2 regions of the Lysinibacillus sp. FSL M8-0337 genome follow, and region 1 is predicted to be linked to the other one. Evidence: riboswitches for the same ligand, from Rfam matches in the RefSeq annotation. Region 1 holds a riboswitch; the other holds the start of a gene.
The links. A riboswitch is a leader RNA that binds a small molecule or an ion and turns the genes downstream of it on or off. The one in region 1 is predicted to bind cobalamin.
Positions count from the first base shown of each region.

Region 2: linked by a shared signal. The riboswitch ahead of MKY08_RS13065 ((2Fe-2S) ferredoxin domain-containing protein) and the one ahead of MKY08_RS11700 (hypothetical protein) in region 1 are both predicted to bind cobalamin.

Region 1 is NZ_CP151996.1:2,472,801-2,480,372, forward strand. It holds gene MKY08_RS11695 (TetM/TetW/TetO/TetS family tetracycline resistance ribosomal protection protein) at 80-2,017, shown strand; gene MKY08_RS11700 (hypothetical protein) at 2,105-2,878, opposite strand; cobalamin riboswitch at 3,149-3,337, opposite strand; gene MKY08_RS11705 (HAMP domain-containing methyl-accepting chemotaxis protein) at 3,485-4,729, opposite strand; gene aspA (aspartate ammonia-lyase) at 4,913-6,331, opposite strand; gene MKY08_RS11715 (NAD(P)-dependent oxidoreductase) at 6,484-7,113, opposite strand; gene MKY08_RS11720 (Rrf2 family transcriptional regulator) at 7,188-7,572, opposite strand, start outside.
Region 2 is NZ_CP151996.1:2,732,732-2,740,303, reverse strand. It holds gene MKY08_RS13090 (S8 family peptidase) at 1-2,103, opposite strand, end outside; gene MKY08_RS13085 (ATP-binding cassette domain-containing protein) at 2,458-3,294, opposite strand; gene cbiQ (cobalt ECF transporter T component CbiQ) at 3,287-4,063, opposite strand; gene MKY08_RS13075 (energy-coupling factor ABC transporter substrate-binding protein) at 4,067-4,339, opposite strand; gene MKY08_RS13070 (energy-coupling factor ABC transporter permease) at 4,341-5,087, opposite strand; cobalamin riboswitch at 5,230-5,414, opposite strand; cobalamin riboswitch at 5,671-5,851, shown strand; gene MKY08_RS13065 ((2Fe-2S) ferredoxin domain-containing protein) at 5,987-6,358, shown strand; gene cobJ (precorrin-3B C(17)-methyltransferase) at 6,362-7,572, shown strand, end outside.

The DNA of each region.
Region 1 (7,572 bases):
GCGAACTATTTGTCACGAAATGTTTGAGCGATCATTCTGGTACAATGAATAGAGACTACATTAGAAATGAGGATTTTTTATGTATAAAACGATTGGTGTACTCGCACATGTCGATGCAGGAAAAACAACTTTTTGTGAGCAATTATTATTTCACACAAATAGTATCCAATCTCGTGGAAGAGTCGATCATCAAGATACATTTTTAGATAATCATGCAATTGAACAAGCCCGAGGAATTACCATTTTTGCGGAACAAGGACGGATGCAAATAGAAAATGATACATATACGCTGATTGACACACCTGGACATGTAGACTTTTCACCTGAGATGGAACGTGCCATACGTGTAATGGATTACGCCATCATTATTGTCAGTGCTGTAGAGGGTGTACAAGGTCATACAGAAACAGTTTGGCAGTTGCTCCGTCAATACCATATACCCACCTTTTTCTTTATTAATAAAATAGACCGTGAAGGGGCGGATATCAATGTGGTTATAAACCAACTACAAAAGGATTGTTCTGACAACATCCTGTTAATCGATGCCCCATTACGTAAAGATTTTATACAAAGCTATATTGCTGAGTGGCTAGCCGAGCGCGATGATCACCTTCTCGAGGCCTTTTTAACAGATACACTCGATGCCTCAACGTGCCTGTTACAGTTACAAAAGATGATTAAAGAAGAGCGAGCATTTCCCTGCTTTGTTGGTGCTGCTTTAAAAGATTTTGGAATCAAGGAATTTGTATCACAGCTTCCCCTCCTGACAGAGACACACTTCGACCTTCAAGCACCCTTTCAAGGAGAAGTCTTTAAAATTCGCCATGATGGCACACAACGCTTAACTTTTATAAAAGCTTTACAAGGAACATTGCATACTCGCGATGACTTTTCATTTGGCGATGTTACGGAAAAAATAACAGAAATTAGGTTGTATAATGGGCGCCGTTTTCTTACAACCCAAGTTGTGCAAGCAGGAGACATTTTTGCAGTGAAAGGGCTTAGCCTAGCGAAGATTGGGGACATTTTAGGAAGTACAATAATCCCTAAACCTTATGAACTTGTGCCTACATTACAAGCAAAAGTACTGTATGAAGGGCAACAGCATATAAAGGAAATTTTACAGATTTTTCGCTTACTCGAAGCCGAGGAGCCGTCGTTACGAGTCGTTTGGCAGGAAAAATTCCAAGAAATTCATGTACATATTATGGGTGTCATACAACTTGAAGTACTTGCTGAAGTTTTAAAAAATCGCTTTTCACTTGATATTACCTTTGATAAGCCTCAAATTTTGTATATGGAGACGATTGCAACGACTGTAACTGGTTACGGACATTTCGAACCGCTCAAACATTATGCCGAGGTACACTTATTCATGGAGCCGAACAGCCGCGGAACTGGGAATACGTTTGTTAACGCCTGTCATGCTGATGATTTATCAGTTGGTCACCAACGCCTTATCGAAAAACATTTGTTTGAACGCGAACATCACGGTCTATTAACTGGCTCTCCTGTTACCGATATTCGTTTTACACTGTTGACAGGACGAGCGCATATCAAGCATACCGAAGGAGGAGATTTTCGGGAAGCTACTTTCCGTGCATTAAGACAAGGGCTAGAACAAGCGGAGAATATCTTACTTGAGCCCTATTACCGCTTCAAAATGAAAGCATCCAATGATTTTATTGGGCGAATGATGAACGATATCCAACAAGCAGATGGTACTTTTGATTCTCCGATATTGTCAGAGGAGCAAGTCATTTTAACAGGGCGTGTACCTGTTGCTACATTTATGCACTATAGTACTACTTTCGCTGCTTACACGAATGGCAAAGGCTCTTTATCTTTACAATTCGATGGATATGATAGATGTCATAATAGCGAGGCAATAATCGCACAAATCAATTATAATAAACAGGCTGATCCTGACTATACGTCGTCGAGCATTTTTTGTGCGAAAGGAAAAGGCTATTCAGTCCCATGGAATGAGGCAAAAGCAGCCATGCATTGTCTATAAAATAAATAGGCATCGAATGTTTTTCGATGCCTTTCTGACAGAAAATCGAATACTGCATAACATGCGTACCAATACATTTTATATAATCTACAACGCTTTTTTCGTTTTCCTATTCAAAGAATTCGCTGACTCCGCAATCACATACCCATGATGATTTGAGAAATCCACAAGAACCGAACCAGGCTTACTTTTTAAAATCTGTAATTGCTCAATACGTTGGAGTAACAATTGATGACCGTTGCCACGTGGATGCCAATTTAAATGATAATCATTTAATTCTTTTACACTTTGTAAAAACTGAGCATATTCACGCTCTACATAGTCTAGTAAATGTTGTATTTTACTATAGTCTTGATTTTCTTGAGCTACTAACGATAAATCTTCCATATACGTCTGATAAAAACGCATTACCATCGAACATAGTAAATCATTGACCCTTGCAGCACTTAAAATAGGCTTCGATTCTACATTCAGGCGATCCAAATTGGGTTTAGCTCGAATTGAATCGATGCGTGTAATTAAATGATAGACTTCCTCATTTACTTCGTAAACGATTGGATTGGTTGGCATATACATCATAAAACCATTCTTTTTTGTTTTCAATTCATCAGCCACACTTGCTTTCGCAAATAAGTATCCTTCATAGACATCATTTTGAATCCAAATAATGTCTTTATTATAAAAAATGCAATCAAATAATCGATCGTGCGGAATAAGCCCTGTGGCTAAAAACTGATCTACTAGTGCTTCAATAACCATTCTCGTTTTTCGTTGCTTGGCAACTTCCGTGCGCGGTTGCTTACAAATCTTCATATCAACATTTTTCTTTTCTCGTGTTGAACATACCTGAATTTTTGTCATACTTGCACCTCTTCTCGTACATATTTTCAAAACGAAGGTATCGATTACATAAAAAAACGGATTTCCTGCAAATGTAGAGGAAATCCGTAATTATGGCCATCGTACTTCAAAAATATCATTCATCCGATAACATCAAACAGTGCACCAATGGAAGCGATCTGGCTTGATGCCGTATCCCTTTACATCCTTTGGTGTTGGTCGTTTGACGTACTGTGACGAACAGATTATTCTGTTTTGTCAACATGCCACCTCCTATTCCTCGTAGGTTTATGGTGTGTACTCGTAACAGGCAGGTCTCCTGACTTATGGTCATCGCTTCTTTTCACCTTCCCGTCGTTTGACAGTGGTCATAATTTGAAAAGACGCTCACATTCACAGTTGCGGGACAGCGTCGGATTTGCACCGACTTCCCTTTTAAGTAAATTGCACGCAATTTACACCTCTTACTACACGCTATTCAGTTGTGAAGGAATTTGTTAGAAAATTCCTATTAAACTATTACTTTATATTGTAAAGTAGTGGTATTTTAAAGTCAAACAGCAGCATAAAAGTATGTGCATTGCTATCAATGCACGAACTGTCACCTAAAGAACGATCCATTTTTATTTATACATGAAATTGATTTGTAATCTTTTGTAAATCATCAGCCTGTATCGTTAATTCCTGCGAAACTTGATTGACTGCTTGCATGGAAGCCGTTTGTTCATCCATTGATTGTAGCACAACTTCTGTATAGCTGGACAATTGATCCATGCCTCCTGCAATTGTTGATACTAAATTAGCCACCTCATTTGCACGATTTGACAAGTAATTTACAGTTGTCGAAATGCCTTCGAGTTGATCAGTCATTTGGCTAACGTGCTGCGAAATGTTGCCAAAAGATTTTGTTGCTTCATCAATGACATAGACCCCCTGTTGAACATTTTTTAAGTCTTCTTCCACAGCCACAGCAACTTGTTTCGTATCACTTTCAATACCTACTACAAGATCCACAATTTGAATGGCAGAGTGCTTGGATTGCTCTGCTAATTGACGAACTTCTTCTGCAACGACTGCAAAACCTTTCCCATGTTCTCCAGCCCGTGCCGCTTCAATCGCAGCATTTAGAGCAAGTAAATTCGTTTGATCTGTAATCGTAGTAATCATTTCTGTCATTTTTTTAATATCCGTCATTTTATTTGATAATTGTTGTATTAAGGTACTTGTTTTATCTGTTGAAGATGAAATAAACTCCATCTGGTTTTTCGCAACATGCAAAATTTCTGCACCATTTCCTGCGATATCATTCGCTTCTTTCGCGTGGTTGAAAACATCCTGTGTGGCAACCGAAATACGCTCAATGCCATCCACTGTTTCCTGCATCGCAACAGCACTATTGTTTGCCGATTGTGCGGCTTGTTTAAGGCCATTTGACGTTTTTTCCATTTGATGGTCAACTTCTTCAACAGCCATTGTAATTTCATTTGTACTGGCAGACAATTCTTCGATACTGGCAGATAAATCTGTCGAACTGTTGGCAATTGTAAGTGTCATCGTACGCAATTGCTCTTTCATCTCTAGAAAAGCATTTGCTAATTCTGAAATCTCACTATTGTCTTGTACAGTAATGACATCAGAGTCAAAGTTACCTACTGCAATTGCTTTCGCAGCATTAGATAATTGGTTAATAGGTTGAATCACTTTATATTTAACATAGAAGATATAGGATAAAGTAATGGAGATACCAATAATCGTTAATATTGTAGATAGCCATGCTAATGCTGTTAAATTAGCAAGATCTATTATTAACACTACAATCATTATTAAATTTAATAATGAAAAACCAAAAATACTTTTTTTTCGTAAAGTCATACCAAAATCCCCTAACTATAATATTACTATAATACCATTATTATAGTTTATTTATACTAAGATTGATAGAAATACGCCCATCTTTTATATGTATATTGGTATACTAAAAAAAGACAAAGGGAATAACGATGCCCTTTGTCTACAGAAAAAGCACTTTGCGTAAAACAAAGTGCTTTTTAAAAATTATTTTAATTTCATCATACTAGAACCAGCGATACCTGGATGTGTCATTTCATATGGATCTAAAATTAAATCCAATTGCTCTTTCGTTAAGACACCTGCTTCAATACAAAGTTCACGAATTGAACGACCTGTAAGAATGGCTTCACGTGCAAGACGAGCAGCTACTTCATAACCGATATGTGGATTGACTGCTGTTAAAACACCCACACTTTTCTCTACATATTCCTTCATACGTTCTTCATTTGCTTCGATATCTTTTAAACAGTTTTCTGTAAATGCACGGAAAACGTTATTCATTATGCTAATTGATTGAATTAAGTTGAAAACAAGCACTGGTTCCATTACGTTTAATTCTAATTGACCCGCTTCAGATGCTAAAGAAATGGTATGGTCATTCCCAATTACTTGGAATGCAACTTGGTTTAGCACTTCTGGCATTACTGGATTTACTTTACCAGGCATAATAGATGAACCAGGTTGACGTGCGGGTAAAATAATTTCTCCTAAACCGGCACGAGGACCAGATGCCATTAAACGAAGGTCATTCGCAATTTTAGACATATTAATCATACAAATTTTTAATGCCCCTGACACTTCCGTATAAGCGTCCGTATTTTGCGTAGCGTCGACTAAATGTGTAGCACCTTTTAATGGTAAGCCAGAAATTTCAGCTAGATGTTGGTCTACAGATTTAATATAGTCTGGGAAAGCGTTTAGCCCAGTACCGACAGCTGTTGCCCCCATATTGACATCATATAAGTTTGGACGTGTTTGACGGATACGAACAATATCACGGTTAATTACACGACAATAAGCTTCAAACTCTTGTCCTAAGCGAATTGGTACAGCATCTTGTAAGTGCGTACGTCCCATTTTAATAACATGTGCAAATTGCTCTGCTTTTTGATGGAATACGGCTTGCATATTTTCCATTGTCACCAGAAGGTCATCGATTAAATTTAATACAGCAATATGAATCGCTGTAGGGAAGGCATCGTTTGTTGATTGTGACATATTAACATGACTGTTCGGACTAACCGTCTGATAGTCCCCTTTTGCTTTACCCAAAATTTCAAGAGCACGGTTCGCAATAACTTCATTCGCATTCATATTAATAGAAGTGCCTGCACCACCTTGGATTGGGTCTACTAGAAATTCAGCATCCCATTTACCATCGATGACTTCTTGTGCAGCCTCGACAATAGCCTCTCCAATTTCTTTTGATAATAGGTGTACTTCCATATTACCTAATGCTGCTGCTTTTTTTACAATACCCATTGCTTTAATTAGGGCTGGGTGAATTTTATAGCCTGTAATTGGGAAGTTTTCTGTTGCACGAAGCGTTTGAATCCCGTAATAAGCATCTGCTGGTAATACTCTTTCACCTAAAAAATCTTTTTCTATACGTTGTGTGGACATTATTGTCGTCTCCTTTGAACTAATACTCACACTGATAGTAGCTAATAAATGCCGTCTTGTAAACAGTCATTTATCAGTAAAATGAAAGTTTTTTTCGTAAACGACGATAAACAATGAGAAACCGAGCATATTTCTTACGCTCGGCAGTAGGATTATTTAGTTGAGGAAACGGTAAAACGTCTATTTAAATAGTGTGGATTTTCTATTTCATCTAATACTGCAATCGCATAATCACTATAGCTGACATAGCTTTCACCTTTAGCATTCACTAACAAATGATCTATTCCAGTTGTATAGCTACCTGAACGTGGCCCTTCTGGATCAAATAGGGCAGAAGGACTTAAAAATGTCCACGAAATACTTGATGCTTGTAAGTCTTGAAGGTTTTCACCTTGATTTTTTGCAGTTGCCAAAAACATTTCCGGAAAATCGGGCGTCTCCATAACACGAATCGTTTTTTCTGGGTCTACAAAAAGGCTGCCTGCTCCACCCACTACGAATAGTTTTGTGGCAATGCCGTTAAAGATAGCAATTAAATGACGACCTACAGCAACATGTAATGCTTCTTGTCCAAGTGGTGCACCAAACGCATTCACAACAACATCAAAACCCTTTACATCTTCTTGTGTTAAATCCAATACATCTTTCTCCATCACTGTAATGTTCTCTTTTACTTTAGAAGCTGAACGAACAATGGCTGTAACGTTATGACCACGTTGTAATGCTTCCTCCACTATTTTTTGCCCTGCTTTTCCTGTTGCTCCAATAACGCCTATTTTCATTATAAATTCCTCCTATAATTTGTTGTAACCATTTTAGTTACAGGTTGAATACAGTAAGACCGACCTCGTTACGTTTAACGAAGTTGATCTAGCACATCTTGCAATGTTTGTGCTTGTAACTGTTTTTCCATTGCATGCCATACATCTAGATAAACGGTTTCCAACGTATGCTGTATTTTTCGGCCGACAGCACATGCAGGATTCGGTTCATCATGTATTGTAAATAGTTGCTCTGGACCATCAATCGCACGGTAAATGCTCAACAATGACAAATCCTTTGGTTCAATAACAAGTCCATAACCGGCAAGTCCTGACTGAGAAGTTAACAAGCCTGCTTTTTTCAATTTCCCAATCATCCGTCGTACGACTACGGGATTCGTATTGACACTACCTGCAATATAATCAGATGTAAGCTGACTTTTATCAGATGTTGTAGCAATGAGCGAAAGTATATGGATA
Region 2 (7,572 bases), 260 kb from region 1:
GGATTCGTTAATTCTATCGTTTTCTTCATTGTCAATGCCGCCGCTTAAGAACTTTAAGAAAGAATCGAATGAAGAATCGTTATCACTATTATTTGTAACGCTTAAGACATATTCTTCATCAGGCTCGACATCGACAATAAGACTAACTCCTTCGCCTTTTGATTTGCTGCTTAATGCAGAGATTGGGAGGCGTTCATCATCCTCTTCATCGTCACCTTGTTCTAAAGGTTCATGTTCAAAATCTCTTTTCAGATAAAGTTCTAAAGATGCAGTTACACCAGGGATACCAGATAAATCAAATTTCAACGTCGTTGGCTTTGAAACAGTGAATGTGAAATAGTCTTGGTCGCTCTCATGATCTTTAGAAAGCAGTGTATAGTTTTTTCCTTGTGTATTAAATGGGAATTTTTGTATCTCCACTGCTTGATCGATCGTCGTTAAATTATCAATTGGTAATGTGTTTGTTGTTTGAGCTGTAAATGTAAAGTAAGACTTGCCCTTTAAGCTATAGCCTCCATTATGGTCTTTTACACCAATAAGAAGTGTTCCTTGTTGCTCTGCTTTATATAGATAGCCCTCTTGTTGGTTCACGCGCACATCATTTACTTTAATCGGTTCTACATCGCCACTATAACCAGTAGGGTAGAAGTATAAATCAAATGCATAATCGTAATTTTCGGCACCTTTTAAAGATAATTGAGCATATTCATTCGCATTTAAATCAACCTTGTACCATTTTTTCTCTTCTGGAAGCCTAAACTCACCTTTTTCTGTATTTAGAACATTCTTTTTCAGTACTTTGGCGTTATTCAACCGTTGTTCTTTTGTTTCGTTATAGCGTTTAGGTAGATTATTAATATCAAATTGTAGTGCTTTAACAGGATCAATGAGACCATGTCCATACGTAAGGTCGTAGCCTGGTTCTCCTAAATCTTTAGCAGTCAATTCAAGAATAGCTTCTATTTCATAAGGCTTTAAATTCGGGTATTTAGATTTTAATAGTGCCGCTACACCTGCAACAACAGGTGATGCCATTGATGTCCCACTAAATATAGCAAAAGAAGATCCTTTTTTTTCATCATAAACGGTACTATAAATATCCTCACCTGGTGCAACGATGTCTACTGAAGGGCCATAATTTGAGAAACTTGCTAATTTATTTTGTTCATTTGTAGCACCAACGCTAATAACACCTTCAAAAGAAGCAGGGAAGGAGTATCGATCGGTTGATTCATTGCCTGCAGCGGCTACAATGGTAATACCATTGTCAAGCGCTTTTTTTACAGCTTCCTCTATTAAAGGAGACTCGCCATAGCCACCAAGACTCATATTAATCACGTCTGCTTTTTGTTCGATGGCATAAAGAATACCTTGTGCAATGGCAAAGTCACTAGCGTCTTCTTGTCCGTTAAAGACGTCTATTGGCAGAATTTTGGCATTAGGAGATATCCCGTGCCCACCAATTCCATTATCTTTTGTTGCGCCAACAATGCCTGCGACATGCGTTCCGTGTGGATCAGCAACAGGAGAGTCGGCAGGTTTTACCGCATTATATGGTGGCAGTACTTGCGCTTGCAAATCGGGATGTTTATAGTCTACACCCGAATCGATAACGGCTACTTTTACATCATGATTGCCAGCTAATGCTAGTGCTTTATCAATTTCCAGTAGCTGCAAATGATACATATCTTTTTTCTTTGGATCTACAATAGTGTTAAAGGAATGATACTTGTAGCTTGGGGATACACTTTTTACGCCTTTTTGCTTGGCGTAGTAGGAAACAGCCTCTGTTAACGATTGTCCCTTTTTAAGTTGGATTACATCATAACCTAATGAAGGAATGGAGCGAATTACTTTTGCACCTATTTTACTATGTACGTTCTTAGCAAGACCCGAATGTTTGACGATAATCGTATTATCACTAATCCATTCGTTTCCTCCTGTTTGTTTGTTGAACTGCTTCGCTCCTTGTTTGTTGTTGCTAGCGAGCATAGTTTTCACTGATTCTGGGTTCTGTGGTGCTTCAGCAAAGGCAGAAGCAGCAGGAACCAGTAAGGCAGAACATGCTACGACAGCGATTGATTTCATCACCCAGTTTTTCAATTGTTTTTACCTCCTTAAAAAAATTATAAACTACAATATTTATAACGGATGGTAAAGAGAAAGGTTTCATACCACAATAAAATTTTTTTACAAGTTTTTTTGTTATAACTAGTATATTGGTTTATAAATAATTGTTTTATATGGTTTTTCGCATAAGTTATTGCTTGTTTTTTTGTGGAGTGAAAGTCGGTGGGATGTTAATAGTCCTGTACGTAACGAACCAGTGTTTGACAACAACACTGTTCGTTACGAACAGGATATTAAAATAGAAGTGGGTAGGGATGACAAGAATTGTCCCTTGAGAAAGAGTGTTTAGTGAATTAGCCTCTATTACTAGTTATTCACGGAAAGTCCTTAAAGCTGTTCAATAAGTTTGTGTAAATCCTTTTTGGAACGAGGCATTGCTATATTGTCGCCCAATAGTTTTTTCGTTTGTAAGGCAAGCGTCATTTCAAATACCCATGGTCGTTCAAGATGGGCTTTTTCAAGCAATTCCTCTTCGTAAAACATGTCGATTGGATCCCCATTATAAATGATTTTCCCTGCCTCCATCACGATTATTTGATCCGCCCATTCATAGGCTAAAGCGATATCGTGTGTCGCTAATAAAAACGTACGTTGCCCATCTTCTAATTTAGCTAAGTACTGTAAAAATTGTGCTGCATAATAAGTATCTAGCCCAGCAGTCGGTTCGTCTAATAGTAAGACGGAAGGTTCCATTGCGAGCACACCAGCCATGGCAACACGTTTCTTTTGTCCAACGCTTAAAAAGTGAATGGGCTTATCAAGCAATGCTTCAACCTCTGTTTGCGCAACAGCCCACGCGATTTTTTCTTCAATTTTTTCGTTTGACCAGCCAAGATTTAATGGCCCGAAAGCTATATCTTGCTTGACAGTACCAGAAAAAAGTTGATTGTCCGCATCTTGGAATACGATGCCAACTTGTTGTCGTAATGTTGCTAATGCTTTTCTAGAATAGCTAAGCGTTTCGTTACAAAAAGAAATAGTGCCAGCTGTCGGTTTTAAAATACCATTTAAATGCTGAAATAACGTAGATTTACCTGCGCCATTGTGACCAAGCAGGGCAATTTTTTTCCCTTTTGGTATTTGCAAAGTAATATCTGTTAAGGCTTTAGTGCCGTCTGCATAAGCATAAGATAAATGTTGAAGATCAAAATAAAGCTCAGTCATAAGAAATACCTCCATAGATAATGAGGGATACGAAAATAATAACAATGCCTAACCAGTTTTTCTTGTTGTAGCTACTACTTTCTTGCCAATAGACAGCCTCACCACCGCGCGCCTGCATCGCATTATTTAGTTCGCAACTGCGTTGGAACATTTCGGCAAACAGTGCTGCAATAAGCATGGAAATCGACCGAAGCCATTGCATTGGTGATTGATAACCAAGACGAGCTTGTTGTGCAAGATGAATTTTTTGCATGCTATTTAAAAAGATAAAAATAAAACGGTATGTTAGCTCTACCAACTCTACAAATAAAGCTGGCAACCGCCATTGCCGTAAGACATAACAAATGGATTGTACGGAAGTCGTTAAAATTAAAAAATATAAACAACTAATACTGCCCAAAACGGTGAAAAATAGGTGCCGCGCTGTTGTTAAGCTGTCATTTCCTATAAAAAGGGTCCACTGGCTTAGCGAAAATGTCCATAGATGCGCCGGCAAAATACTAGCAGTAGGTGCAATCGAAATCAAAATAGATAGTAAACTGGAGAGCAAGAAAAAACTCGGTAAAAGCAGTAGTTTTGCATAATATTGTAAAGGAATTTTTGCGCCTAAAATGATAAAAGCACTCATTACAAGAAATGTAATGAGTGAAATTTGTTCATCTCTCATGATAAGCGACAATAGCAACAACCCAAGGGAGAACGTCATTTTTTCTAACGGATGAACGGACGCTAGTTTATTCATATAAGCATACTTATCAATGAGTAACATCGTTTAACCTTCTTTATGCTTACCGCGCATATAGCCCACGAAATAGCCAATAAAACCAGCGCCAATAGCGGCTTGTAAGACGAATAATAGACTTTCAATTTCACCACTTGGTGGCTCCCATAAGCTTTCAAACCATGGTTCGTAGTCTTTGTTTATTTCACCAATGGCTGCTTCAGCTTCACCGTCAGCACCGCCGAATTCAGCGCCTTTTTGGATGAATAGAGGGATGATTGCTAAAAGTATCACTATAGCTAGTAACAGTAAATTTTTCTTCATGTTAATGTGCCTCCTTTGCAGAGAAAACACGTAAAGCTTTTAATTCGCTTACATTGTATTTTTTTAAGAAATTCATCACAATAACAGTTAAAATCCCTTCACTAATTGCTAGTGGAATTTGTGTTAACGCGAAAATACTAGCGAATTTTGTGAATGAAGCCATAAAGCCTCCTACTTCTGAAGGGAAGGCAAGTGCAAGTTGAACGGACGTGACAACATATGTACCTAAGTCCCCAAGCATTGCTGCAAAAAAGACAGCGAGAGAAAAGGATAGACCGATTTTTTGAGCACCTTTAAAAACAGCATACGCAATCATTGGTCCTACAATCGCCATGGAAAAAGCATTTGCGCCAAGAGTGGTAATGCCACCATGCGCTAAAAGTAACGATTGGAATAACAAGACGATTGTCCCAATCACACTCATTGCTAATGGGCCAAACAGGACTGTGCCAAGTCCAACACCAGTAGGGTGTGAGCAACTGCCCGTAACAGATGGAATTTTTAGTGCAGATAAGACGAATGCAAATGCCCCTGATAGCCCTAATATCATTTTCGTTTCAGGGTTTTCATCAATTGTTTTGCGAATTGAGCGTAACCCTAAAATAATAAATGGAATTGAAATAATCCACCAAAATATCGCCCATTCAATCGGTAAAAATCCTTCCATGATATGCATCGCAAATGCTCGTTTTGGTACTAGTAAAAATGCTAGTAGGAAGTAACTAAGTTTCCAAAAAGATAATTTCAAAATCTCTCCTCCTTAAATCAAAATTTTCGAATGTAGCGTGCGCAATAAAAAAAGCACTTCTCCTAATTTAGGAAAAGTGCATAGCTGAAAAAGCAAATAGAATCATCATCTGCCAAGCCGCACACCTATCCTCGTAGGTTGAAACGATCACGTTTTTTTCGGCAGGTCTCCTGGCTTTAGTTCAACGTTTTATAGGTCTTCCCGTCCATTGGACAGTGACATTCTCTATAAAACTCCCTAGTACAGTGGCGGGACCGCGCCGGACTTGAACCGGCTTCCCTTTTAAGCGAAATGGCTACACTTCGCACCGAAAAAAGATGAAATTGTGAGATTTCACGACACAGTGTAACATGTTTTTCCATTCACAAGCTATCTTTTTTTATAAAAAAATTTTTTTTGTTATTTGACATTCTAGAAAATTCAGATAAATATAAGAGAATAGCTGTCGCTTTCAATGAATTACTTGTTGAAATTTTATTAAAAATCTAATAAATGAAAAAGAAATGTTGAAAAGTATTAAAAAAATAGGCTATGATAGAGACAGTTTTTCAATTCTTTTTAAAAACATACAGCTTTTTAATTTAATATAAATACATCTATAAGTGCTCGATAAATTTCGAGATAATAGGGAAATCGGTGTAAATCCGATACAGCCCCCGCTACTGTAATAGCTGATGAAATCGCAATGCCACTGAAAACTTGGGAAGGCGCGAGAGTAAAAGGAAGCTTAAGTCAGGAAACCTGCTTATTGATGGCATGCAAACTTTTCGGAGGGAGAAGTGAAGCGAGAGCGGATACGTGTATATTCGTTTTTATTTTGGCTTCTACAAAACCTTGACTCTTCGATATAGAGTGAAGGTTTTTTCTTTTTCCTAAAAGTAAATGAGGGGAGAAAAGCAATGACAACTTGGAACTTAGAGGGAATGAAAACGCATCTTTTTATTTGTAATGGCAGTAGCTGCATGAAAAAAGAGGCAGAGGAAATTACCCTAGCAATACGAGATGAAATCGAAAAATTAGCACTTGATAAGGAAATACATACGACAAGAACGCGCTGTAATGGCAGATGCAAAGATGCCTGTGTTGTCATCGCTTATCCACAAGGAAATTGGTATCGTGTGCCATCGGTTGAACACGGAAGAACACTTGTACAAGATTTAAACCATGATTCTTTACATAGTGAACATGTTTTTACGCTGAAAGAAGGTACATTACAGCGTACACCACAAACAACAGCCATTAAAGGCATCGACAAGGTGAAAGAGGGGTAAAAAATGGCGCAAAAAGGAAAGATTTTTGTTGTGGGCTTTGGCCCTGGTGATTTTAACCATATTACGACTCGTGCTGTGGAGGCACTGCAACAAAGTGAATTTATTATTGGCTATAAAACGTATGTTGAGCTTATTCAAGATTTAGTTAGTGCAAAGTCGATTGTTAGTACGGGCATGACAGAAGAAGTTTCACGAGCGCAAGAAGCAGTACGTCAAGCGGAAGCTGGCAATATTGTATCCGTTATTTCAAGTGGAGATTCGGGTGTATATGGGATGGCAGGGCTTGTCTATGAAGTACTGATTGAGCTTGGTTGGACAGAAGCAACAGGTGTTGAAGTCGAAATCGTACCAGGTATTTCAGCTATCAATTCCTGTGCAAGTTTACTAGGTGCACCGATTATGCATGACTCTTGCACCATTAGTTTAAGTGACCATTTAACGCCATGGAATTTAATCGCCAAGCGTGTGGAAGCAGCGGCTATGGCAGATTTTGTCATCGCTTTATATAATCCGAAAAGTGGTCGCCGCACACGTCAAATTGTCGAAGCCCAGCGGATTTTACTTGAATATCGCTCGCCTGATACGCCTGTAGGTCTTGTCAAGAGTGCCTACCGAGAGCGTCAGGAAATTACGATGACGACTTTAGCAGAGATGCTTGAGCATGATATCGGCATGTTAACAACGGTTATTATCGGCAACTCTTCGACGTTTTTCTATGATAATAAAATGATTACACCGCGAGGCTATCAGCGTAAATATACGCTCGGGGAAGAAAAACAGCCTTTACGTCCTCATCAGCGTTTAAGAGAAGAAAATGAACCGTGGGCAATGAACCAAGAAACAGGTACTGCAAGCCATGATTTTGCGGCAGATCCAAATGCAGGACGGATGAAAAGTAATATTGCCATTACACCTGTATCAACACCGACAAAATCGTCTTTAGAAATGGCAGCAACAGCACTTGCAATGGTGCAGGGGACAACTGTAACAAAAGCCACACCAAAGCTAGTTCAACAAAAAATGGAGTCAATTTTTGAACTAGCTGTTAGCCCTGGGGTAGCAAATAAATTTTTTACACCACAGCAAATGATGGCATTGGCTGAAGTTGTGGGAGACGAAGGCACGATGGAATATACACCAGACCATCAAATACATTTGAAAATCCCAACGACAGAACCAGAAGCGATAACAGAGAAGTTGAGAGAAGTAGGGTT